3 regions of the Rhodopseudomonas sp. P1 genome follow, and region 1 is predicted to be linked to each of the others. Evidence: predicted binding sites of a transcription regulator. Region 1 holds the regulator's gene; each other region holds the start of a gene.
The links. The regulator PhoB, encoded in region 1, activates phosphate uptake and scavenging genes when phosphate is short. The targets are predictions, from matches to a motif close to TGTCATNNANCTGTCAT.
Positions count from the first base shown of each region.

Region 2: a site for PhoB is predicted at 1,473-1,489, ahead of LRC39_RS10475 (Orn/Lys/Arg decarboxylase N-terminal domain-containing protein). Genes of this name have one in related genera too.
Region 3: a site for PhoB is predicted at 6,385-6,401, ahead of LRC39_RS12355 (inorganic phosphate transporter). Genes of this name have one in related genera too.

Region 1 is NZ_CP088006.1:5,244,343-5,254,606, forward strand. Features, by position in the region: gene apaG (Co2+/Mg2+ efflux protein ApaG) at 1-135, shown strand, start outside; gene LRC39_RS24240 (Hsp33 family molecular chaperone) at 241-1,281, opposite strand; gene argF (ornithine carbamoyltransferase) at 1,536-2,471, opposite strand; gene LRC39_RS24250 (aspartate aminotransferase family protein) at 2,471-3,682, opposite strand; gene LRC39_RS24255 (GcrA family cell cycle regulator) at 4,159-4,668, shown strand; gene phoB (phosphate regulon transcriptional regulator PhoB) at 5,018-5,731, opposite strand; gene phoU (phosphate signaling complex protein PhoU) at 5,805-6,521, opposite strand; gene pstB (phosphate ABC transporter ATP-binding protein PstB) at 6,545-7,366, opposite strand; gene pstA (phosphate ABC transporter permease PstA) at 7,363-8,226, opposite strand; gene pstC (phosphate ABC transporter permease subunit PstC) at 8,228-9,229, opposite strand; gene pstS (phosphate ABC transporter substrate-binding protein PstS) at 9,440-10,264, opposite strand, start outside.
Region 2 is NZ_CP088006.1:2,252,630-2,262,893, reverse strand. Features, by position in the region: gene LRC39_RS10475 (Orn/Lys/Arg decarboxylase N-terminal domain-containing protein) at 1-1,429, opposite strand, end outside; gene LRC39_RS10470 (alpha/beta hydrolase) at 1,785-2,630, shown strand; gene LRC39_RS10465 (Rieske (2Fe-2S) protein) at 2,637-3,002, opposite strand; gene LRC39_RS10460 (ABC transporter ATP-binding protein) at 2,995-3,699, opposite strand; gene LRC39_RS10455 (ABC transporter ATP-binding protein) at 3,692-4,498, opposite strand; gene LRC39_RS10450 (branched-chain amino acid ABC transporter permease) at 4,498-5,532, opposite strand; gene LRC39_RS10445 (branched-chain amino acid ABC transporter permease) at 5,529-6,401, opposite strand; gene LRC39_RS10440 (ABC transporter substrate-binding protein) at 6,471-7,625, opposite strand; gene LRC39_RS10435 (xanthine dehydrogenase family Fe-S subunit) at 7,703-8,890, opposite strand; gene LRC39_RS10430 (FAD binding domain-containing protein) at 8,887-9,717, opposite strand; gene LRC39_RS10425 (xanthine dehydrogenase family protein molybdopterin-binding subunit) at 9,714-10,264, opposite strand, start outside.
Region 3 is NZ_CP088006.1:2,658,756-2,669,019, reverse strand. Features, by position in the region: gene LRC39_RS12380 (transglycosylase SLT domain-containing protein) at 1-1,565, shown strand, start outside; gene LRC39_RS12375 (porin) at 1,877-3,331, opposite strand; tRNA gene LRC39_RS12370 (tRNA-Ser) at 3,940-4,033, shown strand; gene LRC39_RS12365 (amidase family protein) at 4,192-5,397, shown strand; partial or broken gene LRC39_RS12360 (DUF6616 family protein) at 5,607-5,777, opposite strand; gene LRC39_RS12355 (inorganic phosphate transporter) at 6,434-8,074, shown strand; gene LRC39_RS12350 (ABC transporter ATP-binding protein) at 8,232-9,026, opposite strand; gene LRC39_RS12345 (ABC transporter permease) at 9,020-10,048, opposite strand; gene LRC39_RS12340 (ABC transporter substrate-binding protein) at 10,026-10,264, opposite strand, start outside.

The sequences.
Region 1 (10,264 bases):
GGCGTCCCCCTCCCGACCGCCTCCGGCTTCATGGCCGGCCGCTATCAGATGGAAACCGAAGCGGGCGAAAAATTCGAGATCGACGTCCCGCCGTTTTCGCTCGATAGCCCGGAAGGGAAAAGGACGCTGAACTGATCGTGCGCTCGTAGCCTGGGTGGAGCGGAGCGAAACCCAGGTGAGACTCCGCACGCCGTGATGATGCGTTTCGCCTTCGGCTCAACGCATCCTACGACCTGCTCACTACTTGCTCGTCGCCTCGGCGTCCGTCGCACCCGCGTCCGCCTCCACCCCCGCCTCTTCAGGCGTAAACTCGTACACCGATGAGCAGAACTCGCAGGTCACCACGACCTTGCCGTCCTTGACCATGTCGGCACGGTCCTGCGGGGCGAAGCGGGCGAGCATGCGGGAGACGGCGTCGCGCGAGCATGAGCATTCCGCCTTGATCGGCAGCGACGAGAACACGCGCACGCCGCGCTCGTGAAACAGCCGATACAGCAGCCGCTCGCCGGACAGATCCGGATCGATCAGTTCGACGTCCTCGACGGTCGCGATCAGCGACTGGCCTTCGACCCAGGCGTCGTCCTCATCGACGGTGTGAACCTGGGTGCCTTCCGGCGCGTCGCCGGGATGCAGATCGGCCTGGCGCGCGCGCTCCGGCGACTTCGGCAGGAATTGCAGCAGCATGCCGCCGGCGCGCCAGTGATGCCGGCCGCCCTCGCCGCCACGCCACTCTTCGCCGACCGCGAGCCGCACCTTGGTGGGGATCTGTTCGGAGCGCAGGAAGTACTCGTGCGCAGCTTCCTCCAGGCCGCCGCCGTTGAGCGCCACGAGGCCCTGATAGCGCCGCATGTCGGGGCCCTGATCGATCGTCATCGCCAGATGGCCGTTGCCGAGCAGTGCGCCGGAGCTGAGGCCGGGCTCGAGCTTGGCCTCGTCGTAGCGCGCATAGGCGCGCAGCCGGTCGGGCGCCTGGAAGTCGACGATCAGGAACGACACCGGGCCGTCGGTCTGGGTTTGCAAGATGAAGCGGCCGTCGAACTTCAGCGACGAGCCGAGCAGCGTCGCCAGCACGATGGCTTCGCCGAGCAGCTTGGCGACCGGCACCGGATAGGCGTGCTTGGCGAGCAGCTCGTCGAGCGCCGGGCCGAGCTTGGTCAGCCGGCCGCGCAGATCGAGCGGGCCGACTTCGAACGGCAGCACGCTGTCGTCGATCGGCACCGCGGAAGGCGCGCGCACGGAGGGCATCTCGGGGGTGGTCGGATCGGGGGCTTGTGAGGTCATGGGCGCTTATCTGGGGGCAGAGGACGAAGTTCGAAAGGGCCGGACTGGAAGGCGAATGGCAGCGATGCCAAGGGGCAGGCTTTAGTCTCCCTCCCCCTTGCGGGGAGGGTGGCCGGCCGTAAGGCGCGGTCGGGTGGGGGAGCCACACGCTCAGTGCTCGGAGCACCCCCACCCCGGCCTCCGCTTCGCTCGGCCGACCCTCCCCGCAAGGGGGAGGGGCACGGCGGGCGCTTCGCTCACATGGGAAGAAGTAACTACGCGACCGCGCCGAGGCACCAGGCCAGAATGCCCTTTTGGGCGTGCAGGCGGTTCTCGGCTTCGTCGAACACCACCGACTGCGGGCCGTCGATCACCTCGTCGGTGACCTCTTCGCCGCGATGCGCCGGCAGGCAGTGCATGAAGATCGCGTCCTTGTGGGCGAGCGACATCAGCTTGGCGTTGACCTGATACGGCTTGAGCAAATTGTGGCGATGCTCGCCGTCCTTGTCGCCCATCGACACCCAGGTGTCGGTGACGACGCAGTCGGCGCCGCGCACGGCTTCCTCCGGATCGGTGCCGATGGTGATCGCCGCGCCGCTCTGCTTGATCCAGTCGCGCAGCGCCTTGCTGGGCGACAGCTGCGGCGGGGTGGCGATGTTGAGCTTGAAGTCGAAGCGCTGCGCGGCGTGAGCGAACGACGCCAGCACGTTGTTGTCGTCGCCGGTCCAGGCGATGGTGCGCCCCTTGATCGGGCCGCGATGCTCCTCGAACGTCATCACGTCGGCCATCACCTGGCACGGATGCGACTTGCGGGTCAGGCCGTTGATCACAGGCACGGTGGCGTTGGCGGCGAGCTCCAGCAGCGCCTCGTGATTGAGGATGCGGATCATGATGATGTCGACGAAGCGCGACAGCACCCGCGCGGTGTCGGCGATGGTTTCGCCGCGGCCGAGCTGCATCTCGGCGCCGGTCAGCATGATCGACTCGCCGCCGAGCTGGCGCATGCCGACGTCGAACGACACCCGCGTCCGGGTCGACGGCTTGTCGAAGATCATCGCCAGCGTCTTGCCGGCCAGCGGCTTGTCGGCATCGGCGTTCGCCTTGCGCTTCGCCTTCATGGCGACCGCAGCGGCCAGCATGTTGCGGAGCTCGGAGGTCGGCAGTTCGGTCAGATCGAGGAAGTGCCGCGGCGTGTTGCTGGAGCTGCTCATCACACCGCCTCCTTCTGCGCCGCCTGCCCGGCAAGCGTGACGCAGGCGCGCTCCAGTCGCCCGATCGCTTCGTCGAGTTCGGCCTCGCTGACGATCAGCGGCGGCAGCAGACGCACGACGTTGTCGCCGGCGCCGACGGTGAGCAGCTTCTCGGCCCGCAGCGCCGCGATCAGCTCGGGCGACGGCACCACCGCCTTGAGGCCGAGCAGCAAGCCTTCGCCGCGGATTTCGCTGACGACGCGCGGATGCCGATCGACGACGCCGGCGAGCTTCTGTTTCAGCAGCAGTGACATCTTCTTGACGTGGTCGAAGAAGCCCGGCTGCAGCATGATATCGAGCACCGCGTTGGCGGCCGCGACGGCCAGCGGATTGCCGCCGAAGGTCGAACCGTGCGCGCCCGGCGCCATGCCCTTCGCGGCTTCCGCGGTCGACAGGCAGGCGCCAATCGGAAAGCCACCGCCGAGCGCTTTGGCCAGCGACATCAAATCCGGCGCGACGCCGACCCGCTTATAGGCGAACAGTTCGCCAGTGCGGCCCATGCCGGTCTGGACTTCGTCGAAGATCAGCAGCAGGCCGTGCGCGTCGCACAGCTCACGCAGGCCGCGGAAGAACGCCAGCTCCGGCGAGCGCACGCCGCCCTCGCCCTGCAGCGGCTCGATCAGGATCGCGGCGGTGGTCGGACCGATCGCGGCCTTGACCGCATCGAGGTCACCGAGCGGCAACTGATCGAAACCGTCGAGCGGCTTGCCGTAGCCTTCCAGGTACTTTGCCGCGCCGGTAGCGGCGAGCGTGCCGAGCGTGCGGCCGTGGAACGCGCCTTCGAAAGTAATCACCCGGGTGCGCTCGGGCTCGCCCTTGGAGAAGTGGTAGTGCCGCGCCATCTTCAGCGCGCACTCGACCGCTTCAGCACCCGAATTGCAGAAGAACACCTTGTCGGCAAAGCTCTGTTCGCACAGCCGCGCCGCCAGCTTCTCGCCGTCCGGGCTCTTGAACAGGTTGGACATGTGCCACAGTTTGGTCGCCTGCTGCTGCAAGGCTTCGACCAGATGCGGATGGCAATGGCCGAGCGCGTTGACGGCGACGCCGCTGGTGAAGTCGAGGTAGCGCTCGCCATCAGTTCCGTGCAGCCAGACACCTTCGCCGCGCTCGAACGCGACATCCGCTCTGGCGAAAACCGGGAGGAGATGGGACGTTGAAGCGCTCTGAGACATGGCCGATCCGATCGGAAAATAGCGGGCCGCCGGCCGGCCGCGTCACGCGCATGACACGAACGCAGTCTGGGACAACGTACCCCGGAAACGAAACGTGCCGCCTTTCCAGGCGGCACGTGGGATTATTCTAGAAGCGTCGAACTCACTGTCAACACGGAGCTTCGACGAAGTGCTGCCGGAAAGCAGCACTCGCGCTGTTTGTTGTGGCTTCGCGGACTCACTCACAGGAGAAGGTGTGGACGCACCGGGTCGGACTCTTGCGCGCGAGTCACGGCATATTGTAGCCTTTTGACTGTCGGGTACGACATCTCGTGCGCGGTTTGTAATCCATTTCGAGTTCTCGGATGAGGCGTAACGCCGGGGCGGCAAGGGTCGTCCGGCGAGCGCTAAGGGATTCTGACAGCTGAGATTTTGACGACCTCACAGCCGCGGTTCCGCGCCGCCCTTCGGCGCCCGCGGCAGGAAGGGATAGAACTATGACGGCATTGACCTGGACCGACGAGCGCGTCGAGCAGTTGAAGAAATTGTGGGAGGGCGGGCTGTCGGCGAGTCAAATTGCCGCCGAGCTTGGCAACGTTACCCGCAATGCCGTGATCGGCAAGGTCCACCGCCTCGGCCTGTCGGGCCGGGCCAAGAGCCCCACGTCGGCAGCGCCGCGGCCGCGCAAGGCGCGCCCGGTGCAGCAGATGATGAGGGTGACCCGCCCGGTGGCGCGCGGCAACACCGCGCTGGCGCACGCTTTCGAAGTGGAAGCCGAGCCCGATCCGATCGCCTTCGACAACGTGGTTCCGATGAACCAGCGGCTGTCGCTGCTGGAACTCAACGAAGCCACCTGCCACTGGCCGGTCGGCGACCCGTCGAGCCCGGAATTCTTCTTCTGCGGCGGCAAGTCGCTGCCGGGCCTGCCCTACTGCGCGCATCACTCGCGCATCGCCTATCAGCCGGTCGGCGATCGCCGCCGCGCAGCTCCCAAGACCACGCGCTAGACTGACGCCGCCTGCCCGAGGCCGCGGCAAACCGCGCGTGCAGCGCAGGGCTGCGCCATCCCTCCAAACTGTCATCGCCCGCAAAAGCGGGCGACCCAGTATTCCAGAGCGTCGGTTACTTCCCCCCACTCACTGCAATACTGGATCCTCCGCCTTCGCGGAGAATGACGCTGCTATGTTGGGCTGAGGCCGCAGCTGAACGATTGCAAAAGCGATAGAGTCGACAAACGCCGCCATCGCGTCGTTCCCACGTGTCGCTAAATCACGCTCGCGGTCATCGTGATTTGAAACGAGTGTCTTGGTGGGCACGCTTCGCTTTGCCCACCCGACGTCGCAAACCTGCTAACAACTACGACGGGCTGCCTTCGACCTTGGCGAAGCGGTCGTCGAGCGCGTAGCCGGCGCCGCGGACGGTGCGGATCGGGTCCTGCTCGCGACCGATATTGAGCAGCTTGCGCAGGCGGCCGATGTGCACGTCGACGGTGCGCTCATCGATATAGATGTCGCGCCCCCAGACGCCGTCGAGCAGCTGCTCGCGGCTGAACACCCGGCCCGGGTGCTCCAGGAAGAATTCGAGCAGGCGATACTCGGTCGGGCCGAGATCGATCGGCCGGCCGGACCGCGCCACCCGGCGCTTGTCGCGATCGAGTTCGAGATCACCATACGCCAGCACGGTGGCGAGCCGCTCCGGCGCAGCACGGCGCAGCAGGCCCTTCACCCGCGCCAGCAGCTCCGGCACCGAGAACGGCTTGACGATGTAATCGTCCGCCCCGGTGGCGAGCCCGCGGACGCGCTCGCTTTCCTCGCCGCGCGCGGTGAGCATGATGATCGGCAGTTGCTTGGTGTCGTTGCGCGCCCGCAGGCGGCGGCACAGTTCGATGCCGGACAGGCCCGGCAGCATCCAGTCCAGGACCACGAGATCCGGAATCCGCTCCTTCATCCGGGTGTCGGCGTCGTCGCCGCGTGCGACGGTCTCGACCTCGTAACCTTCTGATTCCAGATTGTATCGCAGCAGCGTCGTCAGCGCTTCCTCGTCTTCAACTACCAGAATGCGCGCAGCCATCGTCGTCCTCGTCTCAGTGTCGTCTCGATCCGTCCCATGGCGCCGGCCCGGCGGGCCGGCCGCCAGAGCAGCGTCAGTTGCCAGGCGTCGCGTTGGCGAAGGTGGTCATGTCGCCCTTCGGACGCTTGTCCATGATCTGCTGGCCTTCGATCATGTAGAACACCGTCTCGGCGATGTTGGTCGCATGATCGCCGATCCGCTCGATGTTCTTGGCGCAGAACATCAGGTGAATGCAGAACGAGATGTTGCGCGGATCTTCCATCATGTAGGTGAGCAGCTCGCGGAACAGCGAGGTGCAGATCGCGTCGACTTCCTCGTCGCCGTTCCACACCACCATCGCGGCCGGCAGATCGTGCGCCGTATAGGCATCGAGCACCGCCTTGACCTGCGATTGCACGAGGTCGGTCATGTGCTCGAGGCCACGGATCAGCTTCAGCGGATGGAAGTCGCTGTCGATCGCATTGACGCGCTTGGCGATGTTCTTCGACAGATCGCCGATCCGCTCGAGGTCGGTGGCGACGCGCATCGCGCCGACGATTTCGCGCAGGTCGATCGCCATCGGCTGGCGCCGCGCGATGGTCAGCACCGCGCGCTCTTCGATACTCCGCTGCATCTGGTCGATCTCGGCATCGGCCGCGACCACGCGGGAGGCCAGCGCGACGTCGCGCCGGATCAGCGCATCGACCGAGTCGACGATCTGACGCTCGGCCAGGCCGCCCATCTCCGCAACCAGCCGGGTCAGATCCTGCAGGTCGCCGTCGAACGCCTTGGTGGTATGTTCGAATCCCATATCCGTGCTCCTCGCCCGCCGCGTCAGCCGAACCGGCCGGTGATGTAGTCCTGGGTGCGCCGATCGCTCGGCGAGGTGAAGATCTTGTTGGTCGGGCCGAACTCGATCAGCTCGCCGAGATACATGAAGGCGGTCGACTCCGACACGCGCGCCGCCTGCTGCATGTTATGGGTCACGATCGCGATGGTGTATTGTTCCTTCAGCTCGTCGATCAGCTCTTCGATCTTGGCAGTGGAGATCGGGTCGAGCGCCGAGCACGGCTCGTCGAACAGGATCACTTCCGGCCGCACCGCGATGGTGCGGGCAATGCACAGCCGCTGCTGCTGACCGCCCGACAGGCTGAGGCCGGAGGCATTGAGCTTGTCTTTGACTTCGTTCCACAGCGCCGCGCCGCGCAGCGCCTTCTCGACACGTCCGTCCATCTCCGACTTCGAGATCTTCTCGTACAGCCGGACGCCGAACGCGATGTTCTCATAGATCGTCATCGGGAACGGGGTCGGCTTCTGGAACACCATGCCGACCCGCGCGCGCAGCAGGTTGAGGTCGAGCTTGGGGTCGAGGATGTTGGTGTTGTCGAGCAGCACCTGCCCCTCGGCGCGCTGCCCCGGATACAGATCATACATCCGGTTGAAGATGCGCAGCAGGGTCGACTTGCCGCAGCCCGACGGACCGATGAACGCGGTGACGCGGTTGGTGGCGAGCGCCAGATTGATGTGCTTCAGCGCGTGGTTCTGACCGTAGTAGAAGTTGAGGTCGCGTACGGTCACCTTGGCCGGGCCGTCCGGCTGGGCGCCGATCGGCGGCATCGCGGACGGAACGCTGGTGGCGATCGAGATCTCGGTCATTTCGTGGTCCTCTCGGCGCCGATGATGCGCGCGCCAATGTTCAGGGCAAGCACGGTCAGGGTGATCAGCAGCGCGCCGGTCCAGGCGAGCTGCTTCCAGTAAGCGTAGGGGCTCTGGACGAAGTTGTTGATGGTCACCGGCAGGTTGGCCATCGTCTTGGTCAGATCCAGGCTGAAGAACTGGTTGCTGAGCGCGGTGAACAGCAGCGGCGCGGTCTCGCCGGCGACACGGGCGGTCGCCAGCAGGATGCCGGTGATCAGACCGGCGCGGGCGGCGCGATAGGCGATCCGGCGGATCACCAGCGAGCGCGGCAGGCCGAGCGCCGAGGCGGCTTCGCGCAGCGAGCTCGGCACCAGCAGCAGCATGTCTTCGGTGGTGCGCACCACCACCGGGATCACGATCACCGCCAGCGCCAGCGCGCCGGCGAGCGCCGAGAACCGACCCATGGTCACCACCACCGCGCCGTAGATGAACAGGCCGATGATGATCGAGGGGGCGCTGAGCAGGATGTCGTTGATGAAGCGGATCACCGAGGTCAGCTTGTCGTACTTGCCGTATTCGGCCAGATACGTGCCGGCGAACAGCCCGAGCGGCGCGCCGATTCCGACGCCCAGAATGGTCATCAGCACCGAGCCGACGATCGCGTTCAGAAGACCGCCCTCGCTCGAGCCGGGCGGCGGCGTGTTCTGGGTGAACACTTCGAGATTGAGGCCGGCAAGGCCGTTCCAGAACAGCGTGAACAGGATCAGCGCCAGCCAGGTGACGCCGAACAGCGCCGCCCCCGAGCACAGCACCTTGATCACCAGGTCGTTGCGGTGACGCCGCTTGTAGATCGGGTTGTCGAGATGGATCGGCGACATCTTACTTGCCCGCCTTCAGTTCGAGCCGCAGCAACAGCAGCCGGGCGGCCGCCAGCACCAGGAAGGTCAGAATGAACAGCAGCAGGCCGAGCAGGATCAGGCCTGACTGATGCAGGCCATCGCTCTCGGCGAATTCTGAGGCGATCGCCGCCGAGATCGTGGTGCCGGGCGCGAAGATCGAGCCGGAGATCCGGAACGAGTTGCCGATGATGAAGGTCACCGCCATGGTTTCGCCGAGCGCACGGCCGAGCGCCAGCATCACGCCGCCGATCACGCCGACCCGGGTGTACGGGATCACGACGCTGCGGACGACTTCCCAGGTGGTGCAGCCGACGCCGTAGGCGGCTTCCTTCAGCACCGGCGGCACGGTCTTGAACACGTCGACCGAGATCGCGGTGATGAACGGCAGTACCATGATGGCGAGGATCAGCGAGGCGTTGAACAGGCTGAGATAGGACGGCGGACCGGCGAAGATATCGCCCAGCACCGGCACGCCTTCGAACAGCGCGATCATCGCCGGCTGGAAGTGATAGGCCAGGAACGGGCCGAGCACGAAGAAGCCCCACATGCCATAGATGATCGACGGAATGCCGGCGAGCAGTTCGATGGCGAGGCCGATCGGGCGGCGCAGCCACATCGGGCAAAGCTCGGTGAGGAAGATCGCGATGCCGAGGCCGACCGGGATCGCGATCATCATCGCGATCAGCGACGTCACCAGCGTGCCGTAGATCGGGCCGAGCGCGCCGAGGACCGGCGGATCGTTGGCCGGCGCCCAGCGCGAGGTGGTGAGGAACGAGAGACCGAATTCGCGGATCGCCGGCAAAGCACCGACGATCAGCGAGATGATGATGCCGCCGAGGATCAGCAGCACCGAAATCGCGCAAGCGCGCGTCGTCCAATAGAAGGTCTTGTCGCCGAGCTTGAAGGCGCTGAGCGCCTTGGCCCGATCGTAAGGTCCGGCAGCCGTCTGCAACCCGGTCGTCTCAACCGCCATGTCCGCCACGCTAACTCTCCTCATGCCTACTGCAGGGCCGAAACCGCGCCTCGCGGCTGGAGATCTGAATTGAAAACCGGATGCGCGATCGAGGGTCGCGCCAGCACCGACTGCGGTGCAAAGCCGGAGCCCGAGTGTCCGAAGCCTCGGGGTCCGCCGTTCGCGTGAACGTCTTGCTGCGACCCGGTTGGATCCGGATCGCAGCCAGACGCCAGACTATCAGCTCTTGATGTCCGAGGCCCAGGTCTTCTCGATCAGCTTGACGACCGGTTCCGGCATCGGGATGTAGTCGAGCTCTTCGGCAGCCTTGGCGCCCTTCTCGAACGCCCACTTGAAGAACTTGACGGCTTCGGCGGACGCCGCCTTATCGACCGGCTCCTTGTGCATCAGGATGAAGGTCGCGGCGGTGATCGGCCACGAGGCTTCGCCCGGCTGGTTGGTCAGGATCAGGTAGTAGCCCGCAGCCTTGGCCCAGTCGGCGTTCGACGCCGCAGCCTGGAAGGCCGCGATGGTCGGCTGCACGGTCTTGCCGGCGCTGTTCACCAGGCCGGTGTAGGTCAGCTTGTTCTGCTTGGCGTAGGCGTATTCGACGTAACCGATCGAATTCTTGGTCTGACCGACGTTGCCGGCAACGCCTTCGTTGCCCTTGGCGCCGACGCCGACCGGCCACTCGACCGCGGTGCCCGAACCAACCTTGGTCTTCCAGTCAGCGCTGACCTTGGACAGGTAGTCAGTGAAGTTGAAGGTGGTGCCCGAACCGTCGGAGCGGCGAACCACGGTGATCGCGTCGCTCGGCAGGCTGACCTTCGGGTTCAGCTTCTTGATCGCCGGATCGTCCCACTTGGTGATCTTGCCGATGTAGATGTTGGCCAGGGTCTCGCCGTCGAGCACCATCTCGCCCGGCTTCACGCCTTCGAGATTCACGACCGGCACGATGGCGCCCATCACCATCGGCCACTGCACCAGGCCTTCCTTGTCGAGCTGTTCCGGCTTCAGCGGCGCGTCGGTGGCGCCGAAGGTCACGGTCTTGGCAATGATCTGCTT
Region 2 (10,264 bases), 2.3 Mb from region 1:
GCACCGCGCGGATCTTCTTGCGCAGCTCGATGCCGAGCCGGATCGTATCGTCCCACAGCACTTCGCCGGAGCGGCCCTTCATCATCTGCGCGCCGACATCGAGCGAGGCGAACAGCGGATAGAACGGCGACGTCGAGGCATGCTGCATGAAGCTCTCGTTGAAACGCCGATGCTCGACCCGCCGCTTCTGGCCGCGGATGTGGCGGTCCTTGATGTGGATCTGCGATGCCTGAGAGAAACTGGCGAGCTGCTTGTGGGTCGACTGCGTCGCGATGATGCCCGGTGCGTCGTCGCCGAGATTGGCCAGCCCCATCGCGAAGCGACCCGCATACAGCGGATGAAACTTCATGAAACCGGCCCAGGCTTCGTCGAACAGGATGTAGTCACACAGATGCCCGATGCGGTGCAGGATCATCTCGGCGCTGTGGATGGTGCCGTCATAGGTGCACTGCTCGACCACGGCAACGCGGAACGGGCGCGGCTTGCGCCATGCCTCGGGGTCCTTGACCAACGGATGGCTGCGGATGCGCTCGCGGAGCGCCTCTTCATCCAGCGCGTCCCACGCCATCGGGCCGATCAGCCCCCAGGCGTTGCGGACGGTGGGGATGTAGACCGGAATCCCGCCGCCCATCATCAGCGCGCCGTGATGGGCCGCCTTGTGGTTGTTGCGATCGAACAGGACGAGGTCACCGTCGGTGACGAGCGCACCGAGCGCGACCTTGTTGGAGGTCGAGGTGCCGTTGAGCACGAAGTAAGTCTTCTCGGCGCCGAAGATCTGCGCTGCTTCCTTCTGCGCGCGCAGCGCCGGCCCTTCGTGGGTGAGCAGATCGCCGAGGTCGAGCACCGAATTGTCGAGGTCGTCGCGAAACACCGCCTCGCCGAGATGTTCGATGAACACCCGCCCGATCGGGCTGCGGCTGTAGAACATGCCGCCGTTGTGGCCGGGACAGGTCCAGAGCTGGTTGCCCTCCTCCGCATAGTCGACCAGCGCGCCGAAGAACGGCGTCTTCAGCGTGTCGGCATATTGCTTCAGCCGGCTGATCAGATTGCGCGCGATGAAGGTCGGCGTCTCCTCTGATAGGAACACGTAGCCGTCGATGAAGTCGAGCACCTCGACCGGCACTTCCTCGAACCGCTTGCGGCGGATCAGCAGCACGATCGGGAAATCGAGGCCGCGCCGGCGCATCAGATTGATCAGCGCGGCGGTCTTGCCCTCGAGCCCCTTCTTGCCCCAGTCGACCACCATGCACCCGATCGCGGCGTCGGTCTGAACCGCGATCTCGGCATCCTCGAGCTTGCGCGCCTTGACGATCTCGAAGCCGGACCGCTCGATCTCGGCGACGATCTGGTTGAACCGGATGCCCTCGAGATCGTCCGCTTCGAAGGTGGGAGCGGAGAACAGAAAGGTGAAACGCCTAAAATAGTCCATGAGGGTGCCCACGTGAATCGCCGACACTCTCTCGCCGGGTTGTGTGACAGTGTGGTGACAATGGCTGTGACCAGCGGCTGCCACGGATAACGCGCGAGCGGCGGTCGCCGCAGTCGGCGCAACAACTGCAAGTGGTGCGGCGCCGCACACGCCGATGACTGTTCGCGCAATGTACGCGAGCCGACGCTCCCCAGCGAACTGGGCCGCCCTCCATGATCACGCTCTGACCGCTGATGTCCGTTGTCCGCGGACCTGATTAATCGCGAGGCGGCATCTGCCTGGACAATGCGATCGACAGGCGGGCGCCGTTACTGCAAAGCTGGCGGCCATCAGCCCACAGCCGAATGGAGCCGTAATGACGAATGACCGCCCTGCCGATCCCCGCACCAAATGGGCGCAACTTTCGCAAAGCGAGCGTGACGCGGCCTACGATAACAACAGCGCTGTCAAGAACAGCCCCGAGTTGATCGCCGAACGTAACTCCTCGTCCGCGCAGGCGCGCGCGACGTTGAAGTCGGTGCTCGACCTGCCCTACGGCCCACGTCCGAACAACAAGATCGACCTTTATCCCGCGGCCGAGCGCGACGAGCCCTGCCTCGTGTTCTGGCATGGCGGCTATTGGCAGAAGAATTCGCGCGAGCTATTTGCCATGTTGGTCGAAGGCATCGCCGCGCACGGCTGGTCGATGGCGATTCCGGGCTACTCGCTGGCGCCCGACGTGTCGCTCACCACGATCGTCGACGAAAGCCGCGCTGCGCTCGACTGGCTCGCAGCGCACGGCCCCGAGCACGGCGTCGCCGGACCGGTGGTTACGTCTGGTTGGTCTGCCGGCGGCCACTTGGTGGCGATGACGCTGGATCATCCGCTGGTCACAGCAGGCTTATCGATCTCTGGCGTGTTCGATCTTGGCCCGATCCGCGACACCGGGCTGAACAAGGCGCTGCAGCTCACCGACGAGGAGATCGCGAAGCTCTCCCCATCGCGGCTACCAGTGATCGACAAGCGGCTCGACCTCGCCTATGGCGCCAACGAATTGCCGGCGCTAGTGCTGGACTCGATGGACCTGCACGCGCGCCGTCAGGCTGCGAGTGCACCGGGGCGGCTGCTACCACTTCCCGGTCACGATCACTTCTCGATCCTGGCCGAACTGCGCCGTCCCGACGGCGCGCTGGTCAAAGCGGCGCGAGAGCTAATCGGCTAGGCTCGACTATCGGAGAGACTTGAGCGCGGTGGCGTTGATGAACACCTCGCCGCGCTCGACCCGCACTGGATAGAGCCGTAGCGGCCGGCTCGGCCAGCCGTCCGAGATCGCTCCGTCAATCAGGCTGAAGGAGGCGTCGTGGCGCGGACAGGCTAACCGCCCTTTGACCACGCGGCCGCAGGCGAGATCGGCCTGCTCGTGCGGACAGGCCCGCTCGCACGCCGACACCATACCGCCGTCCGAAATCAACGCGAGATCAACGCCGGCCACACGAACCGCGACGATGCCCTCGGCCGTCAGCCGCGGCAGGCTGCAGACCGGAAACCATTGGTCCTGTGACCGCGCAACGCCGCCGGTCCAATCCTCAGCCACCGAGATACGCCTTGCGGACGTGCGGATTGGCGATCAGCTCGGCGCCGGTGCCCGACAACACGATGCGGCCACCTTCCAGCAAGTAAGCATGGTCGCACATGTCGAGCGCCGCAAAGGCGTTCTGCTCGACCAGCAGCACCGTGGTGCCGGTGTCGCGAATGCGGCGGATGATCGCGAAGGTGCGCTCGACGATGTTCGGCGCCAGCCCGAGCGATGGCTCGTCGAACATCACCAGCCGCGGCCGGCTCATCAGCGCGCGGCCAATCGCCAGCATCTGCTGCTCGCCGCCGGACAGCGTGCCAGCGGCCTGTTTGCGGCGCTCGGCAAGTCGCGGAAACTCGCTATAGATCCGGTCGCGGTCAGCGGCCACCTCGGCTCGATCGCTGCGCAAATAAGCGCCCATGTCGAGGTTTTCCTCGACAGTCATGTGCGGAAATACGCGGCGGCCCTCCGGGCAATGCGCGATGCCGGATTTCAGAATGCGGGGCGGCTTTGCGCCGGTCAGCACCTCGTTGTCGAACCGCAGCGCGCCGGCGCGCAGCGGCACCAGGCCGGAGATCGCCCGCAGCGTCGTGCTCTTGCCGGCTCCATTGGCTCCGATCAACGCGACCAGTTGCCCAGCCTTCACCTCGAAGGTGATGCCCTGCAGCGCGGTGACGCCGCCGTAGCCACATACGGCGTTGATGAGCTCAAGCATGCTTCACCCCCTGGCCGAGATAGGCTTCAATCACCGCCGGATCGTTGCGGATCACCTCCGGCGTCCCTTCGGCGATGATCCGACCGTAGTTCAGCACCACGATCCGATCCGACACGCTCATCACCATCGGCATGTCGTGCTCCACGAGAAGAATAGTGATGCCGCGATCGCGGATCTTCCGGATCAGCTGGACGAACGTATGCGTCTCCGATGCGTTCATGCCGGACACCGGCTCGTCGAGCAGCAGCATCGACGGCTCGGCGGCCAGCGCCAGAGCAACGCCGACCAGGCGTTGCTCGCCGTAGGACAGCGAGCCGGCGAGGTCATGCGCCCGGCGGCCGAGGCCGACCCATTCGACCAGCTCGGCCGCCTTCTCTTTCAGCTCCGCCTCCAGCCGCCGCACCCGCGGCAGCCCGAGCACCGACGGCAGCACGCCGACCCGGCCGCGGCGATGCAGCCCAATCAGGACGTTGTCGTAGACCGTGTCGTTGGGAAACACGCTGGTGCGCTGGAAGGTGCGGATCAGACCGAGATCGGCAATCGCTTGCGGCTTCATCCCGCGCAGCGACTGGCCGCGATAGGTGACGTCTCCGTGCGTCGGCGTCAGGAAGCCGGTGACGACGTTGAATGCCGTGGTCTTGCCGGCGCCGTTCGGGCCGATCAGACTGACGATCTCGCCCTCGCCGACCGAGAACGTCATGTCGGAGATCGCGACGAGGCCGCCGAAGTGCATCGCGACCTTGTCGACGCTGAGCGCAGTCCGTATCGCAGGCTGCTTCAAGGCTGCAGAGACTGTCATCATGCGCCCTCCTCGACGCCGCGCTTGGCGAAGCTCGGCGTTGCCACCGACTTCATCCGTGGGAGCCACTGCACCAGCGCCGGCACGATGCCGCGCGGCATGATGAACAGGATGACGATCAGCGCGCTGCCATAGGCGATCCACTGCGCCTCCGGCGCCATCACCGGCCGCAGCGCCACGGGCATCAGGCCGAAGATCATCCCGCCGACCACCGGCCCGGCGAGCGTGCCCTTGCCGCCGGTGATCACCATGATCACCATCGTCACCGTATTGATGAAGGCGAACACTTCGGGATCGATGATCTTGATATAGTGCGCGTAGAGGCTGCCGGCGCCACCGCAGATGCCGGCCGACACGACAGCGGCCAGCGTCAACGTCTTGGTGACGTCGATGCCGATCGAGACCGCCAGTGTCTCGTTCTCCATCAGCCCGCGCATCGCCCGGCCGACATGGGAGCGTACCAGCCGCGCAATCAACAGATAACAAGCCACGGCGACGCCGAGCACCAGATAATAGTTGTGCAGCTTGGTGCGGAAGACGAATTCGCCGAGCCCAGGGAAGCTCACCTGCATCGGCGGGATGCTGGTCAGCGCCAGCGGCCCCTGCGTCAGCTCGACCCAATTCAGCGCCACCAATCGCACCACCTCGGCGAACGAGATGGTGACGATGACGAAATAGGCGCCGCGCACCCGGAACGACAGCCGCCCGACCAAATAGCCGCACAGCGCCGACACCAGCACGGCAACCGCGAAGCCGGCCAGCGGCGGCCACGGCTCGTGCACGACGTGCAATCCGAACGGCAGGCTGACGCTGAAGCCGAGCGAGGTCAACGCGCTGACATAGGCGCCGATGCCGAAGAAGGCGATGTGGCCGAGGCTGAGCTGGCCGGTGAATCCGAGCAGAAGATTGAGGCTCATTGCGCCGATCACGAAGATCCCGGTGGTGATCAGCGCGTTGAGCAGATACGGATCGCTCAGCCATAGCGGAACGGCGGCGAGCGCAGCGATTACGACGATCGACAGCAACAGTTTCATCCGACGCGCTCCGCACGAGGAAACAGCCCGGTCGGGCGGAAGATCAGCACGGCGATGATGATCAGGAAGCCCATCGCGTCGCGATAGCCGGACGAGATGTAGCCGGCGCCCAGCTCTTCGGCGAGCGCCAGGATGAAGCCCCCGATCACCGCGCCGGTGATGTTGCCGAGACCGCCGAGAATAACGATGGCGAAAGCCTTCACCGCGGCGAGATCGCCCATCGCCGGATAGACGACGTAGACTGGACCGAGCAGCGCGCCGGCCGCGGCGGCAAGGCTCGAGCCCATCGCGAAGGTCGAAGTGTAGATCAGGTTGACGTTGACGCCCATCAGCGCCGCCGTGTCCTGATCCTGGAAGGTCGCGCGCATCGCACTGCCGAGTCGGGTGCGGTTGATCAGCACGTAAGTCAGCACGATCAACGCGCCGGCAGCGAGCAGCACGAACAGCCGCAGCCACGACACCGAGATCGGGCCGATCTCCAGCGGCGCGTCCGGAAACGGCGTCGGCACAGATTTGGCGACGCCGCCCCACACCCACAGCGTCGCCGACTGCATTGCGATCCAGGCGCCGATCATCACCAGCATAGTGGTGTCGATGTCCGAGCCGCGCAGCGGTCGCAGCAGCGTCAATTCGACGAGCGCGCCGAGCGCCCAGCCGCTCGCGATTGCCAGCGGCAACGCGACGAAGAAGTTCAGTTCGAACTTCTGCACCACGATGAACATCACGTAGGCACCGAAGGTGTAAAGAATGCCGTGGGTGAAATTCACGACATTCATGATGCCGAAGATCAGTGTGAGGCCGATGCCGAGCAGCGCATAGGTGCCGCCGAGCACGAGCGTGTTGATGAGATGCTGGAGTAATTCGCCCAAGGGTCGATCCTCACCTGCCGGGGAAGGACGAGGCGCGGGTCGCGCCTCGCCGGTGGTCGTGTCGCGCGATCAGAGATCCTTCATCCCGACTTTGCCGTCGGCGATCTCGATCAGGTACACGTTGGGCTGGCTCTGGCCGCTCTCCTTGCCGGCGGGGCCGGACTTCTGGAACACGATGTCGCCGTTCAGGCCCTTCAGCTTGATGTCCCACAGCGCAGCCTTGATTGCGGCCGGCTCGGCCTTGCCGGCCTTCTCGATTGCGGCCGCCGCGGTGCGGATGCCGTCATAGCCGCGGAAGCTCTCGGTGCAGCCCGCGAAGTCGAAGCCGCGCTTCTTCCATTCGGAGACGAAATACGTGGTCGCTTCCGGGTTCGGCGTCTTGTCCGGGAACCACGGAAGGAAGGTCGTCAGATGCATCGTGCCGTTGGCGGCGGCACCGGCCTGGGCGATGATCTGGTCGGGGTTCTGCGAACCGCCGGTGGTGATAATCCGCTTCTTCAGGCCGAGCGCGGCCGCCTGCTTGAACAGCAGCGTCAGCTGATCGACCGCCGCGGTGACGATGATCGTCTCAGAGTCCGAGCCCTTCAGCTTGGAGAGCTGTGCGCTCATGTCCTGCGCGCCCTGGTCCATGGTCTCGACCAGGCCGACGCCGATGCCCTTCTCCTTCATCATCTTGCCGAAGTCCTCGGCGGCGCCGCGGCCCCAATCGTTGTTGATGACCAGGAAGTCGACCTTCTTCAGGCCGAGCTTGTCGATGATCTTGGCGAACGCGGCGGCCTCGATCGCCGACGGCGGCGAAATGCGGAAGATGTAGGGATTACCCGTGGTGGTGATCTTGCCGGACGACGAGGTCTCGACCACCATCGGCACTTCGTATTCGATCAGCTTGGGCATCACCGCCAGCGTCAGGCTGGAGCCCCAGGCGCCCATCATCACCGGCGTCTTGTCGCGGGTGATCAGCTTCTCGGCAACCGCCGCCGCTTCGGTCGGGTTGCTCTTGTTGTCCTCGATCACCAGTTCGATCTGCTTGCCGAGCACGCCGCCCTTGGCGTTGATCTCGTCGGCGGCGATCTTGGCGCCGTTGACGACGTAGGTGCCCGACGCCGCGAAGGCACCGGTCAGCGGTTCGTTGACGCCGATCTTGATCGTCTCGGCCGAGGCCGTGCCCATCAGGAGCGCAGTGGCCGCCGCGATGAGAGAAGCAGTCCGCAGGGTTCGCATCATCCTCGTTTCTCCGTGATCGTTTGTTGTTTCACCGGACGCCGCCCCCGGCGTCCGTCGCACGTCGACTTCGCCCGCCGCTAATGGCGAGACGTCCCTCCCAGCCAGCGCGGCAGCCGCGCCCTTATCAGGCCGAGCAGCAGCGCCAGCCCGTTGAGATGTTGAGCAGCTTGAGCAGGACCGACCGTCTCACCGGACAGCTTGCGTTCGAGATTGGCTGCGAACTGATCGACCAGACGTCGGGCGAGATCGCGCACCAGGCCGCTGCGTCCGACCTGCGCCAGCAGACCGGTGAGCGTGTAGCCAATGATGAGGTCGACCCGCGTCGCGCGTCCCTCATCCCGCGGCGTCAGCCGGTAGCGGATTTCACCCTGGGTTGATGACCGGCTGCGGCGATCATTGCCGGCGCCGATGATCCGGCCTGACAGGCCGTCGTCGGCGCGCTCGATCCGGGCGACGCCCGCGAACTGCGCCGCGATCGGCCCGACCTGCACGCGGATCTCGCCTTCGATGCGATTGGGATCGGCGGCGTTGGTCAGAGCGACGCCGGGCAGGCAGGCAGCGACCGCGGCGACATCTGCGAACAGCGCAGCGACGTTCGCGGGCGCATGCTGCACCTCGAACGCCTGCTCGATCGTGGCGGCCGGCGTGAAGTCCGCAATCGCAGCAGTCGCCAGAGACGCCGTGACGCTCGCCGCCGCAAACGTCGATGCCACCTCGAGATCGTCTTTGGCCGTGCCATGTCCCGATCCGGCCGGCCCCAGTGTCGTACGGCCACCACCGACGACGGGCTGAATGCCGCGCGCACGGCGGGCTGCAATCACCGACATCACCGCGCGGACGATGCCGACGTAGCCGGTGCAACGGCAGAGGTTGCCGCTCATGCCGATGCGGATGGCCTGCTCGTCCGCCTCCGGCAGACGCAGCACCAGATCGCGCGCCGACACCAGCATGCCGGGCGTGCAGTAGCCGCATTGCAGAGCATGTTCACGCGTGAACGCGGCGCGCAGCTCGGTGGCGATCTCGTCGTCGTCGAGCCCTTCGATGGTGGTGACGGAAGCGCCCTCGCAAGCGGCTGCGAAGGTGATGCACGACCTCGCCGGAACGCCGTCGATCAGCACGGTGCAGGCGCCGCACACGCCGTGCTCGCAGCCGAGATGCGTGCCGGTGAGATCGAGATGATCGCGCACGACATCGGCCAAGCTTGTGCGCGGCTCAGGGCGCAGATCGACGGCGCGGCGGTTGATCGTCAGGGCCAGCGTGCTCATGCGGCCTCCTGCAGGGCGCGTTTCACCACGGTGAGATGAATGTGGCGATGCACCGCGTCGGTGACGCCGGCGTCACTCAGCAACCGGTCGGCAACGCGGGAATCGAACCGGTTCTTGTAGTCGGCGTCGATGCGGCCACCGAACAGCTCCGCAGGCTCCGCGACCAAGATCGGCGCGGCATCGAGTGCGCCGATGACGATCCGCGCGCTCCCGGCATCAGGATCGATCAGCAATGCGCACTGGCCATGCGCGAATTCGCCGGTCTTGCGGCAGGTCTTGACGTAGCCCCATTGCGCCGTTGCCGGCCGCTTCGGGATGTGGATCGCGGCGACCAGCTCGCCGGGCTGCAAACAGCTCTGCAGCGCGCCGACGATGAAGTCGGACAGCGCGACCTGCCGCGTCCCGGCGGGACTGCGGAGCGTCAGTCGCGCGCCGAGTGCGATCAGCACCGAGACCCAGTCGGCGGACGGATCGGCATGGCTCAGCGAGCCGCCCAGCGTGCCGCGGTTGCGCACCGCGCGATAGGCGATATTGGCGGCAACGCCGCGCATTGCTCCGCCGGTCACATCCGGCACCCGGCCGTCTTCGATATCGGCGTGAGTGATGCAGGCTCCGAGCACCAGCTCGTCGCCGTTGATCTCGGCCTGCTTCAGCTCGTCGATCGCGGTGATGTCGACGATCTGCTCGGGCTGCGCCAGCCGCAGATTCAGCATCGGTCCCAGCGACTGGCCACCGGCCATCACCTTGGCGCCCGCGTTGCTGCCGAGTAGCGCAAGCGCAGAAGGCAGATCGCGCGGGCGCGCGTAATCGAACGGCGCGGGCTTCATGCGGCCGCCCTCCCCGTTTCCTGCGCCGCGATCACCGCTTCGACCACACGATGCGGCGTGATCGGCGAGCGCATCAGCTCAACGCCATAGGGCCGCAGCGCATCGTTGACTGCGTTGGCGATCGCAGCCGGCGGCGCGATCGCACCACCCTCGCCGATCCCCTTGACGCCGAACCGCGTATACGGCGCCGGCGTCTCCATGTGATCGAGCCGTGGCGCCGGCACTTCGGTCGGTCCCGGCAACAGATAGTCCGCAAACGTCGTCGCCAACGGCTGCCCCGCCCCGTCGAACGGCATTTCTTCGTAAAGCGCAGTACCAATGCCCTGGGCGAGACCGCCAAAAATCTGGCCGTCCACCACCATCGGATTGATCAGCACGCCGCCGTCTTCGACGATCACGTAGTCGAGGATTTCGACCGCGCCGAGATCGGGATCGACGGCGACGACAGCTGCATGCGCGGCGTAGCTGAAGGTGCCGCTATCGCGCTGCGGCTTGTAGCCGGAGGTGACGTCGAGGCCGCCGGGATCGACATCCTTCGGCAGATCCT
Region 3 (10,264 bases), 2.6 Mb from region 1:
CGCGCGGTGACCGCCGCACCGCCGAGCAATTGGTGCGCGACGCCTGGCGCAACGACACCATGTCGGAGGCGACCGAAACCACCGCGATGGAGTTGTTCGGACCGCTGATCACGCCGAGCGACCACAAAGCGCGGATGGATTCGTTCCTGTACGGCGACGATCTCGGCCCGGCGCTGCGCGCTGCCAAGCGCCTCGGCTCCGCTCAGTTGGCGCTCGCGCGAGCGCGGATCGCGGTCGACAAGAAAGCGTCGAACGGCAAGGCGCTGCTCGCCGCCGTCCCGTCCGAACTACACCACGACCCAGGCTTTCTGTTCAGCAAGATCCAGGTGCTGCGCCGCGACGACATGATCGCGGAGGCCGGACGACTGATGCTGACGGTGCCACGCGATCCGGCCCGGCTGCACAATCTCGACGAATGGTGGATCGAGCGCCGGTTGGTCGCGCGCAAGCTGATCGACATCGGCGATTATCGCCTCGCCTATCTGGTGGCGCGCGATGCGGCGACGCCGACCAAGGCGATCTACAAGACCGAGCATGAGTTCACTGCGGGCTGGATCGCGCTGCGGTTCCTGAATGATCCCGCCACCGCCGCGCAGCACTTCGCACGCCTTGGCCGCGACACCACCAACCCCACAGCCCTCGCACGCGCCGGCTATTGGCAGGGCCGCGCCGCGGAAGCTGCCGAGCGCATCCAGGAGGCGCGCGCCGCTTACTCGGCATCGGCGGCGCATTCCACCAGCTATTACGGTCAACTGTCGCGCGCGAAGCTCGGTCTGGCGCAGCTCGATCTCAACGGTCCACCATCCGGTGGCCGCAACGCCGACCGGCTCGAGATCGTCCGCGCGGTGAGCCTGCTCTATGCGATCGATGAAGGCGAGATGGCGATTCCGATCTTCGCCGATGTCGGCGAGAACGGCGATGTCGACGCACTGATCGGGCTGAGCGAAGTCGCAGAACGGCGCAACGATGCGCGCGCGATGCTGCTGGTCGGCAAAGCCGCACTCAATCGCGGCCTGCCGTTCGATCACTACGCCTACCCGGTCAACGGCATTCCGCAGTTCCGCTCGGTAGGCCCCGACGTCGAACGCGCCATCGTCTATGCGATCGCCCGTCAGGAGAGCGCCTTCAACCCGGCCGTCGTCTCGCCCGCCAATGCCTACGGCCTGATGCAGGTGACGCCCGACGCCGGCAAGTACGTTTGCCGCCGCCACGGCTGCACCTTCGATCTACAGCGCCTCAAAACCGATTCGGTTTACAACGCAGCGCTCGGCGCCGCCGAACTCGGCGGCCTGATCGAAGACTATCGCGGCTCCTACATCATGACCTTCGCCGGCTACAACGCCGGCCGCGGCAGCGTCCGCAAATGGGTCGAGCGCTATGGCGATCCGCGCGATCCGAAGGTCGACGCGGTGGATTGGGTCGAGCTGATTCCGTTCGCGGAGACGCGCAACTACGTGCAGCGGATCATGGAGAACTTGCAGGTCTATCGCGCCCGTTTCGGCGGCGGTCACCGTCTGCAGATCGAAGCCGACCTCCGCCGCGGCGCCGGCGTCGGGACCGAATAGCGGCGCTGGCGTGTTGCCGGTCGGCATTTCTTCCAGCGCTTCCTGCTCAGCGGCCCCAACGCATCACAGAGTTTCGAGTTTGCTCCCGGTGATCGCTCTGTCGCGAACTCCGTCGTACCGACGGCATTACCTCGCCGCCTTCCCTTGAGAGAGACGCCGGTGCACGCATACCCGGTGTCCCGCCAATCGCCGCGGCAGCGACTCAATTCACGCAATCTGCCCGCGACGAGAGACAACGAATTTGGGAGACAACGAAAAACCCCGGCGGTTGCCCGCCGGGGTTCGTCAGATCTCGCTTCGAGAAGCGGGGATCAGAAGTTGCGCTGAACGCGGAGGTTGCCGCTCCAGACGCCCTGGTCCTTGAACTCATAGTTCGCCTGCGGCTTGGTCGCCGAAGCGGTCAGCGGCAGCACGCCCGAGGAGGCCTGGTCGAGGTAGGTGTAGAGCACTTCGCCCGAGAACGTCAGGTTCTTGACCGGGGTCCAGCGGGTGACGGTGCCGACCTGAGCAATCGCGAAGTCCGGATTGCAGTTGAAGCCGGCGGTGTTCGCAACGCCGAGAGCGCCGCAGATCAGAGCAGTCGCGGTGCCATTGTAGTCGATCTTGGTGTACGAACCGAACAGCGAGCTCGACCAGTAGGGGTTCCAGTTGTGGTTGAACGCACCACGGACGCCCCAGGCATTGGTCTTCTCGATGCCGGTGCCGGTCAGGTTGTTGAGGCCGGCGAACACGCCGTCAGCCGCAACGCCGAACGCGACGCTCTGGTAGGTACCCGGGACCGAGTTGTTGCCGTAGATCGCGAACGAGTTCGGGCTCACGCCGCCCAGCACGTAACGGGTCGCGCCGTTCGAGTAGGTCGCCGTGATGTTGATGCTGTCGCCGGGGCCGGTCGGCAGGTTCTTGAGCGACAGAGCGCCCTGAACAGCATAGCCCCAGGTGTCGCTCGGATGACCGGAGGTCTCAAGCGCGGTGTTGTAGTAGCTGGCGCGGACCTGGTGCGCCGCAGCCGAAACCTGGAACAGACCCCAAGCCTGGTCGACACGGATCTTGCCGACGATGTCGGGGATCGAGGTGCCGGCGTAGGAGTTGGCGCCGTAGGCCAGGAAGTTCGGAGTAACGGAGGTGTTGTACAGCGCCGACTGCAGGTACTGCGACTGATCTTCGAGCGAGATCGAGGCAGACACGCCGTTGCCGAATTCCGCGGTGTACGACACCTGGTTGATGCCGGTGACGTCGTCGTAGCCGCCGATCAGGAACGAAGTGTTGTTGCCCGGATAGCCGGTCCAGGGAGTGTCGAACTGCGACACCGCCTTACCGAAGGTGAAGCCGGCGAACTGCACGAAGGCGTAGTACACGCCGAGCGAGCCGTTGGCGACGGTGTCGGAGCCAGTGGTCCACTGGAACACCGCATCGAAGTAGGTACGAACCACGCCGTATTCGGTCGCGGTGCGGGTATCGATGTTGATGTCCTGACGAGACCGGAAGACGTAGTCGTTCGCGAGGCGGTTCTTCTGGCCAGCGGCACCAGCCCAGGCGGGCGAGTTGTACGCGCCGCTGCCGGCGAGCGTCAGGTCGGCGCGCAGGTAGCCGCCGAGCTTGATGCAGGTATCGGTACCCGGGATGTAGTAGAAGCCCGCGCCGTAGATCGAGCAGACCTTCACGTATTCGACCGCCTTGGCCTTCAACGGGAGATCGGCCGCCTGCGCGCCGCCGACGGCGAGAAGCGCCGCCGCTGAGCCGAGGAACAGGCCCTTAACGATGTTCATGTAAACCTCCAAGTTGCTCTGTCGGGAAGGTTCCGATCCGCAAAGTGCAAGCACCCGCTGTGGTCCCTTAATCCCAGAAACCCGCCTAGCCGCTTCGCGCCTTTGGACACACCCGCTGAACGCGAGGGACTTAAGCGAACCACCTATTACGGGGCGACCTCGGGATGCCCCCCTCCGTCGCACCACGACAATTACCTAACAGTGATGCACAAGCAACAAGGGAGCCATGCTCTGGCCCCGTTTTCGGGAGGGGTGTTGCACAAATAGCACTCACCCGTTTCCGACGGCTGACACAACCATCTGTTTTAATTACACTTTCCAAATGGAGTTCGGCGGACAATGCCGCACTGCAACAGTCGGGCCGCGGTGGATGAGCCGCCCGCCAAGCGGCAAATACGCGGTCTGCAAGGGCGGAGTCCTGAGAATCGATTCCTCTGCTGGGACGAATCCGAACGTCTCCGCGACACCGCCGGAGCTGCAAACCGGCAAAATGCAAGCGCCCTGCCCCGCGTCGCGCCGACATTCTCGTGCACAGGCCCAAAGGTCGCGGTGCAATCTTCGCAATCCCGCTTGCGAGCCGCGACCGTGTCGGGCATATCGAGCGCACCGGAGACGTGGCCGAGTGGCTGAAGGCGGCGGTTTGCTAAACCGTTATAGGGTTGTAAAGCCCTATCGAGGGTTCGAATCCCTCCGTCTCCGCCATTCCCGCCGATTCCCCTCTCTGGCGCGATACTGCCGCCGATCACCGCATATCCACCCAGCAGGCAGATAGGCCGCGGCTTGGACGCGACGGTGCGCTGTTCAATTGGGTTGTGCGGAAGTGGATACACAACCCACCTTTCGCATCAGGGCAAGACGACATGCCTAAGCTCGCAGCTGACGCGTCCTTAGGACTGGTCGAACAGTTGGATCTCGCCCCACTGCGCGAAGGTCCGCTGGATGGGCTGCGCTTCACGGTGAAAGACAACATCGACATCGCAGGGCACAAGACATCCTATGGCAGCCCAGCGTGGCGAGACGCACATCCGGCACCAGCTCACAACGCCCTTTGTGTCGATCAATTGCTGGGTGCCGGTGCGCGCTGCGTCGGCAAGGTTGTCGCCGATGAGTTTACGTACAGCCTCGACGGGGAGAGCTTCCATTTTGGCACACCGCGCAACGGCAAAGCACCGGATCGTGTTCCCGGTGGCTCCTCCAGCGGTTCTGCGGCCTCGGTCAGCAATGGCCTTGCCGATTTCTCGCTCTGCACGGACGCGGGCGGCTCCATCCGTGTTCCGGCAAGCTTATGCGGCCTTTGGGGGATGCGTCCCTCTCTTCACCGGATTTCCGAGGCAGGAGTCCTGCCGTTTCAGCCCAGCGTCAGTACCGTAGGTGTGTTGGCGGATCGCTGCGATGTGCTTGATACCGCGATGCGCGTCTTGCTCAATGGACGGACATCCTCCTTGGCTTCGCCGAAGCGCATCTTCGTTCTGCAGGACGCACTAGAGCTTGCCGACGCCGCCGTTCAGGAACAGTTCCGCGGCGCCCTTGAGCGCCTGGTGTCCGACACCGGCATTGACTTCGTGCCGATCAGATTTTCCGAGATCGTTGGAGAGCCCTGCGCGCTGCAGGCGTGCAACCTGAACGCGTTGCGCGATCTGCAAACAGCCGAGTTTCAGTCGACTGTGGGGAACTGGATCGAAGCACTCCGGCCTGAACTCAGCTTCACTTTCGCCATGGCTTACGGAAACGTCCAAAAGTTCGACCGTATCGCGGCGCTGGACAACATCGCTCGGTGTCAACGTCTGTTCAATCAGATCAGCGCCTTCTTCGCGCCCGACACGATCATCTGCTTTCCCACGACACCGAAGATCGCCCCGAAGAAAGGGTCCCTGAACACGCTGGAAGCGGTTATGGATTTCTATGATCCGACAATGACCGTCACCGCATTTTCCGGCGTGGCGCACTTACCGGAAGTCTCTGCTCCGTTGATGACCGTCGAAGGTTGTCCGGTTGGTCTGTCCTTCGTCGCGGGCCACTATCGCGACGAGTTCCTGTTGAATGCGGTAAGAGAGCTGCCCCACTGATCCTGGCCCGTTTAGGGCCTTCGCTCTTGCCAAGATTAAGAGGGCTATAGCGTCGGTGTAGTTCTCTGCTTCATCGGCTTCGGTCCGCCAGTTTTGCGACGCCTGCCCAGTGGCACCTCAATAGAATCAAAATCGCCGATTGCCTTCGTGGCGATCGCGCAGGCCTTTTCGATCAAACCGTCCCGCAATCCTCTGCCTCAAGTTTCGCCTCAGGCGTCGAGCTGCCCGAGATGCGCGGTGAGATTCAAGACTGCCACAACGGCATTCACGGTCTCGAAATAGCTGTGCCATCCGGACGCTGAGATGCTGGCCATCAGGGCATCGAGGGATTCGCGGTCAGGCGCACGCCAGACGGCGAACAAGCGTTGCTGCGCACTGTGCGGTGTCGCTGCTCCTTCCGCACATCAAGACTGGTCAGCCGAACGCAGCGCCCGCTCGCGATCCTCTGCGCGCTCGCCTGACAATTCGCGAGCCATTCATCGACAACGTGGTGCACCCAGCCGGGCCTCGTCTCGGCGGCATCGTTGAGCCTGTTGCCGACTGAATCCTGCACATAGACCAACGGGTCTGCTCGAAGCGGATCGAGCAGCACGCTGCCGACGCACCGCCAACCATGCACATTCGCGAACGCCGAAATGCGGATCGTCAGCGAAGTAGCGAATGGCCGCGAGCCGCTCTCGCAGGCTCATATCCTGCGCTCCAATGATGAAGCAGCCCCAGCCGCGCACGGTGTCGCTGCGATGATGGCGCGCTCTCTCGACCACAGCCGGACCGTGCCACCCACCAGCAGATGGACCATTGCCAGAGGACCGGAACAGGATCAGAGGATCCACCGCCAACACTTCGGCAAGGGTGGCAGCTTCAGCTTGCCCGTCATTCAATCCAGCAGCGCGGTCGTCATCACTTGCAACTTGCTTCTGACCCACCCACGCGCACCGTTCGTCGCTGTCGCTTCGTGCCCCCATCGACATCCGGCTGACCGACAAGTGTCATCGGAGTGTCAGATCACGGGGAGAGTATCGCGCCATTAAATAAAATGGGGCGTAGCGTGACCGATTTCACCATCAATCAAGCAATCGACGACAACGGGCCACTTCAGCCGGCCGGTCGGCCGAACCTGGACAAAGGCTTCAATCCGCTGACGATGATCCTGTTCTTCGGGATCCTCGGTGTCGGCATTCTGTTCGTGGCCTACAGCATCTATGTCGACGTGGAGGCTACCGGCGTCCGCGTCACGACGTATCTGCCTTATCTGCTGCTGCTGGTGGCGCTGCTGATCGCGCTGGGCTTCGAGTTCGTCAACGGGTTCCACGACACTGCCAACGCGGTCGCGACCGTGATCTACACCCACTCGCTGCCCGCCGAAGTTGCGGTCGTGTGGTCGGGCGTGTTCAACTTCCTCGGTGTGCTGACCTCCACCGGCGCGGTGGCGTTCGGCATCGTTTCGCTACTGCCGGTGGAGTTGATCCTTCAGGTCGGATCGAGCGCCGGCTTCGCCATGGTGTTCGCGCTGCTGATCGCCGCGATCCTGTGGAATCTCGGCACCTGGTACTTCGGCCTCCCCGCCTCGAGCTCGCACACCTTGATCGGTTCGATCATCGGCGTCGGTGTGGCTAACGCGCTGATGCGCGGCCGCGACGGCACTTCGGGTGTGGACTGGGGCAAGGCGACCGAAATCGGCTACGCGCTGCTGCTGTCGCCGCTGGTCGGCTTCGTTTGCGCCGCGATCCTGCTGTTGCTGTTCAAACTGGTGGTGCGCAATCCGAAGCTGTACTCCGCGCCGGAAGGCAACGCACCGCCGCCGTGGTGGATCCGCGGCCTGCTGATCCTCACCTGTACTGGCGTCAGCTTCGCCCACGGCTCCAACGACGGTCAGAAAGGCATGGGCCTGATCATGCTGATCCTGATCGGCACGGTGCCGACGGCCTACGCGCTCAACCGTGCGCTGCCGGATTCCCAGGTCGCGCATTTCGAGCAGACTTCGGCGGCCGCCTCGGCCGTGATTGCGGCGAAAGGCGCGGGCTACAGCATCATCGGCGATCCCCGCCCCGCGGTGACACTATACGTATCGCAGCACAAGATTAGCGAAGGCACCTACCCGTCGCTGGCGGTGCTGGTGAAGGATATCGGCGAGCAGGTGCAGCGCTACGGCTCGCTGAGCAAAGCGCCGGCCGAGTCCGTCGGCAACACCCGCAACGACATGTATCTGGCGTCCGAGGCGATCCGCTTCCTGATGAAGGATAAGGAAAGCGACCTCAGCAAGGACGATGTTGCCAAGCTCAACGCCTACAAAGGCTCGCTCGATAGCGCGACCAAGTTCATTCCGAACTGGGTCAAGGTCGCGGTTGCGATCGCGCTCGGCCTTGGCACGATGATCGGCTGGAAGCGCATCGTCATCACCGTCGGCGAGAAGATCGGCAAGTCACATCTGACCTACGCGCAAGGTGCCTCCGCCGAGCTGGTGGCTGCCTCGACCATCGGCGCGGCCGACATGTTCGGCCTGCCGGTTTCGACCACCCACGTGCTGTCGTCGGGTGTCGCCGGCACGATGGCGGCCAACGGCTCGGGCCTGCAGATGGCCACGATCCGCAACCTGCTGATGGCCTGGGTGCTGACGCTGCCGGCCGCCATCCTGCTGTCGGCGACGCTGTACGTGCTGCTGTCGCGAGTGCTCTGAGCCTGCAACGCGTTCGCGGTGACGACCGCCGCCGTCGTCCGGACGCAGCTCCGTAAAAAAGACGCCGCTCCGGCAGAACCGGAACGGCGTCAGGAGGGAGAGAGAGTGCGGCGCGCTGGTTACGGCGCGCCGTTGGCTATTCGTCGCGTAGCGCCGATCACCAGGTGGCGTCGAGCCCGAGCAGACCGAGGATCTGGCGGCGCAGGTCGGCCAGATATGGATCGCCGCGGTGGCGCGGATACGGTGCCTCGACGGCGATGTCGGCCTTCAGCTTGGCGGGACGCTCGCTGAACACCACCACGCGTTGCGCCAGGAACAGCGCCTCTTCAACGTCGTGGGTCACCAGCAGCGTCGTGAAGCCCTGCCGCTGCCACAGCGACACGATTTCGGTCTGCATGCTGAGCCGGGTCAGCGAGTCGAGTTTGCCGAGCGGCTCGTCGAGCACCAGAATGTCCGGATCGTTGACCAGCGCCCGGGCCAGCGACACACGCTGCGCCATGCCGCCGGAAAGCTGGTGCGGATAGGCGTTGGCAAAGCCGCTGAGCCCGACCAGCGCCAGCGCCGCATCGACGCGGTGACGCTCGCTCTTGAGGATGCCCTGCGCCTCCAGCCCGAGCGCCACGTTCTTCCACACCGTCCGCCACGGAAATAGCGTCGGATCCTGGAACACCACCACCCGCGACGGATGCGGCCCGGTGATGACGCGGCCATCTTCGAGCAGCCTTCCGGCGCGCGGCGGCTCGAGCCCCGCCACCAGCCGCAGCAGCGTGGACTTGCCGCAGCCCGACGGCCCGAGCAGCGCGACGAACTCGCCGGGCTTGGCGCTCAGCGTGACGTGATCGAGCACCGGCAGTTCGTTGCCGTCGATGTCGAAGTGATGGCTGACGTCGACGACGTCGAGCGCGGCGCCGGCGGCCTGCGGCGGCTGCTTCAATGCGACGGCGCTCACCATTTCACCACACCCTTCTGCCAGACCAGCAAGCGGTCACGGACCTTGAACAACGCCGTGATGGCGCCGGAGCAGAGCAGCGACATCACCAGCAGCGCCGCATACATGTTGGCGTACGCCGCCCAACCCTGCGCCCATTGCAGATACCAGCCGAGGCCGGACTTCACGCCCATCATCTCCGCCACCACCAGCACCGCGAACGAGGCGCCGAGGCCCATGAACAGGCCGACGAAGACGTGCGGCAGCGCCGCCGGGATCGCGACCTTGAACACCAGGAACGACGGCTTGGCGCCGAGCGTGCGCGCGACGTCGTAGTAGGCGTTCGACACGCTGGCGACGCCCGACCAGGTCAGCACCGTCACCGGGAAACCGGTGGCGAGCGCGATCAGAAAGGTCGAAGCACTCCAGCTCGACGGGAAGGCGAAGAACGCGATCGGCAGCCACGCGGTCGCCGGCAGCGGGCCGATGAAGCGCAGCACCGGATGCACCCAATAGCCGACCGCACGCGACCAGCCGATCGACACGCCGGTGACGAAGCCGACCGCCGCGCCGATCAGATAGCCGCCGAGCTGCAACTTGATCGATGCGAACACGCTGTCGAACAGCTTGACGAAGTCGTCGGTATAGACCTCGACGATCGCCTGCGGCGGCGGGAAGAACGGCAGCGGCAGCACGCCGAGCTTGGCGGTCAGAACCTCCCACAGCGCGAGCACTACACCGAGCAGCAGCAGCCACGGCGATCGCCGCTGCAAGGACTCGCCGACCCGCTGCGACCAGAACCCGGCCACTGCCGCGATCGCGATCACGCCGCCGAACACGAAGGCGGCGATCGCCACCTCCTTGGTGCGCGTCCAATCGCCGATGTCTTCCCGCCACAGGCAGGACAGACCGAACGCGATCCAGCCGAGGCTGGCGGCGAAGCCGACGAAATGCCCGCGCAGCGCACGAAGCAGCGACGGCGTGCGGGACGCAAGTCGCGTCCCGACGTCGATATCGAGCGTCTCAGACGCGGAATACGTCGGCATAGATCTTTTCCGCAAATTTGCTGGTGTCGGTCGAGGGCTTGATCACCGAGACGGCCTTGAGGTCGTCGGCGTAGAGCTTCAGCTCGTTCTTGAGCTGAGCGCCGATCGGGTGGTGATCATGCGTGTGATACTTGATCAGCGCCTGGATATCCTCTTCGGTGACGATCTTCGGCGCGTAAGGCAGGAACGACTTTGCCGCCTTCTCCGGATTCTTGG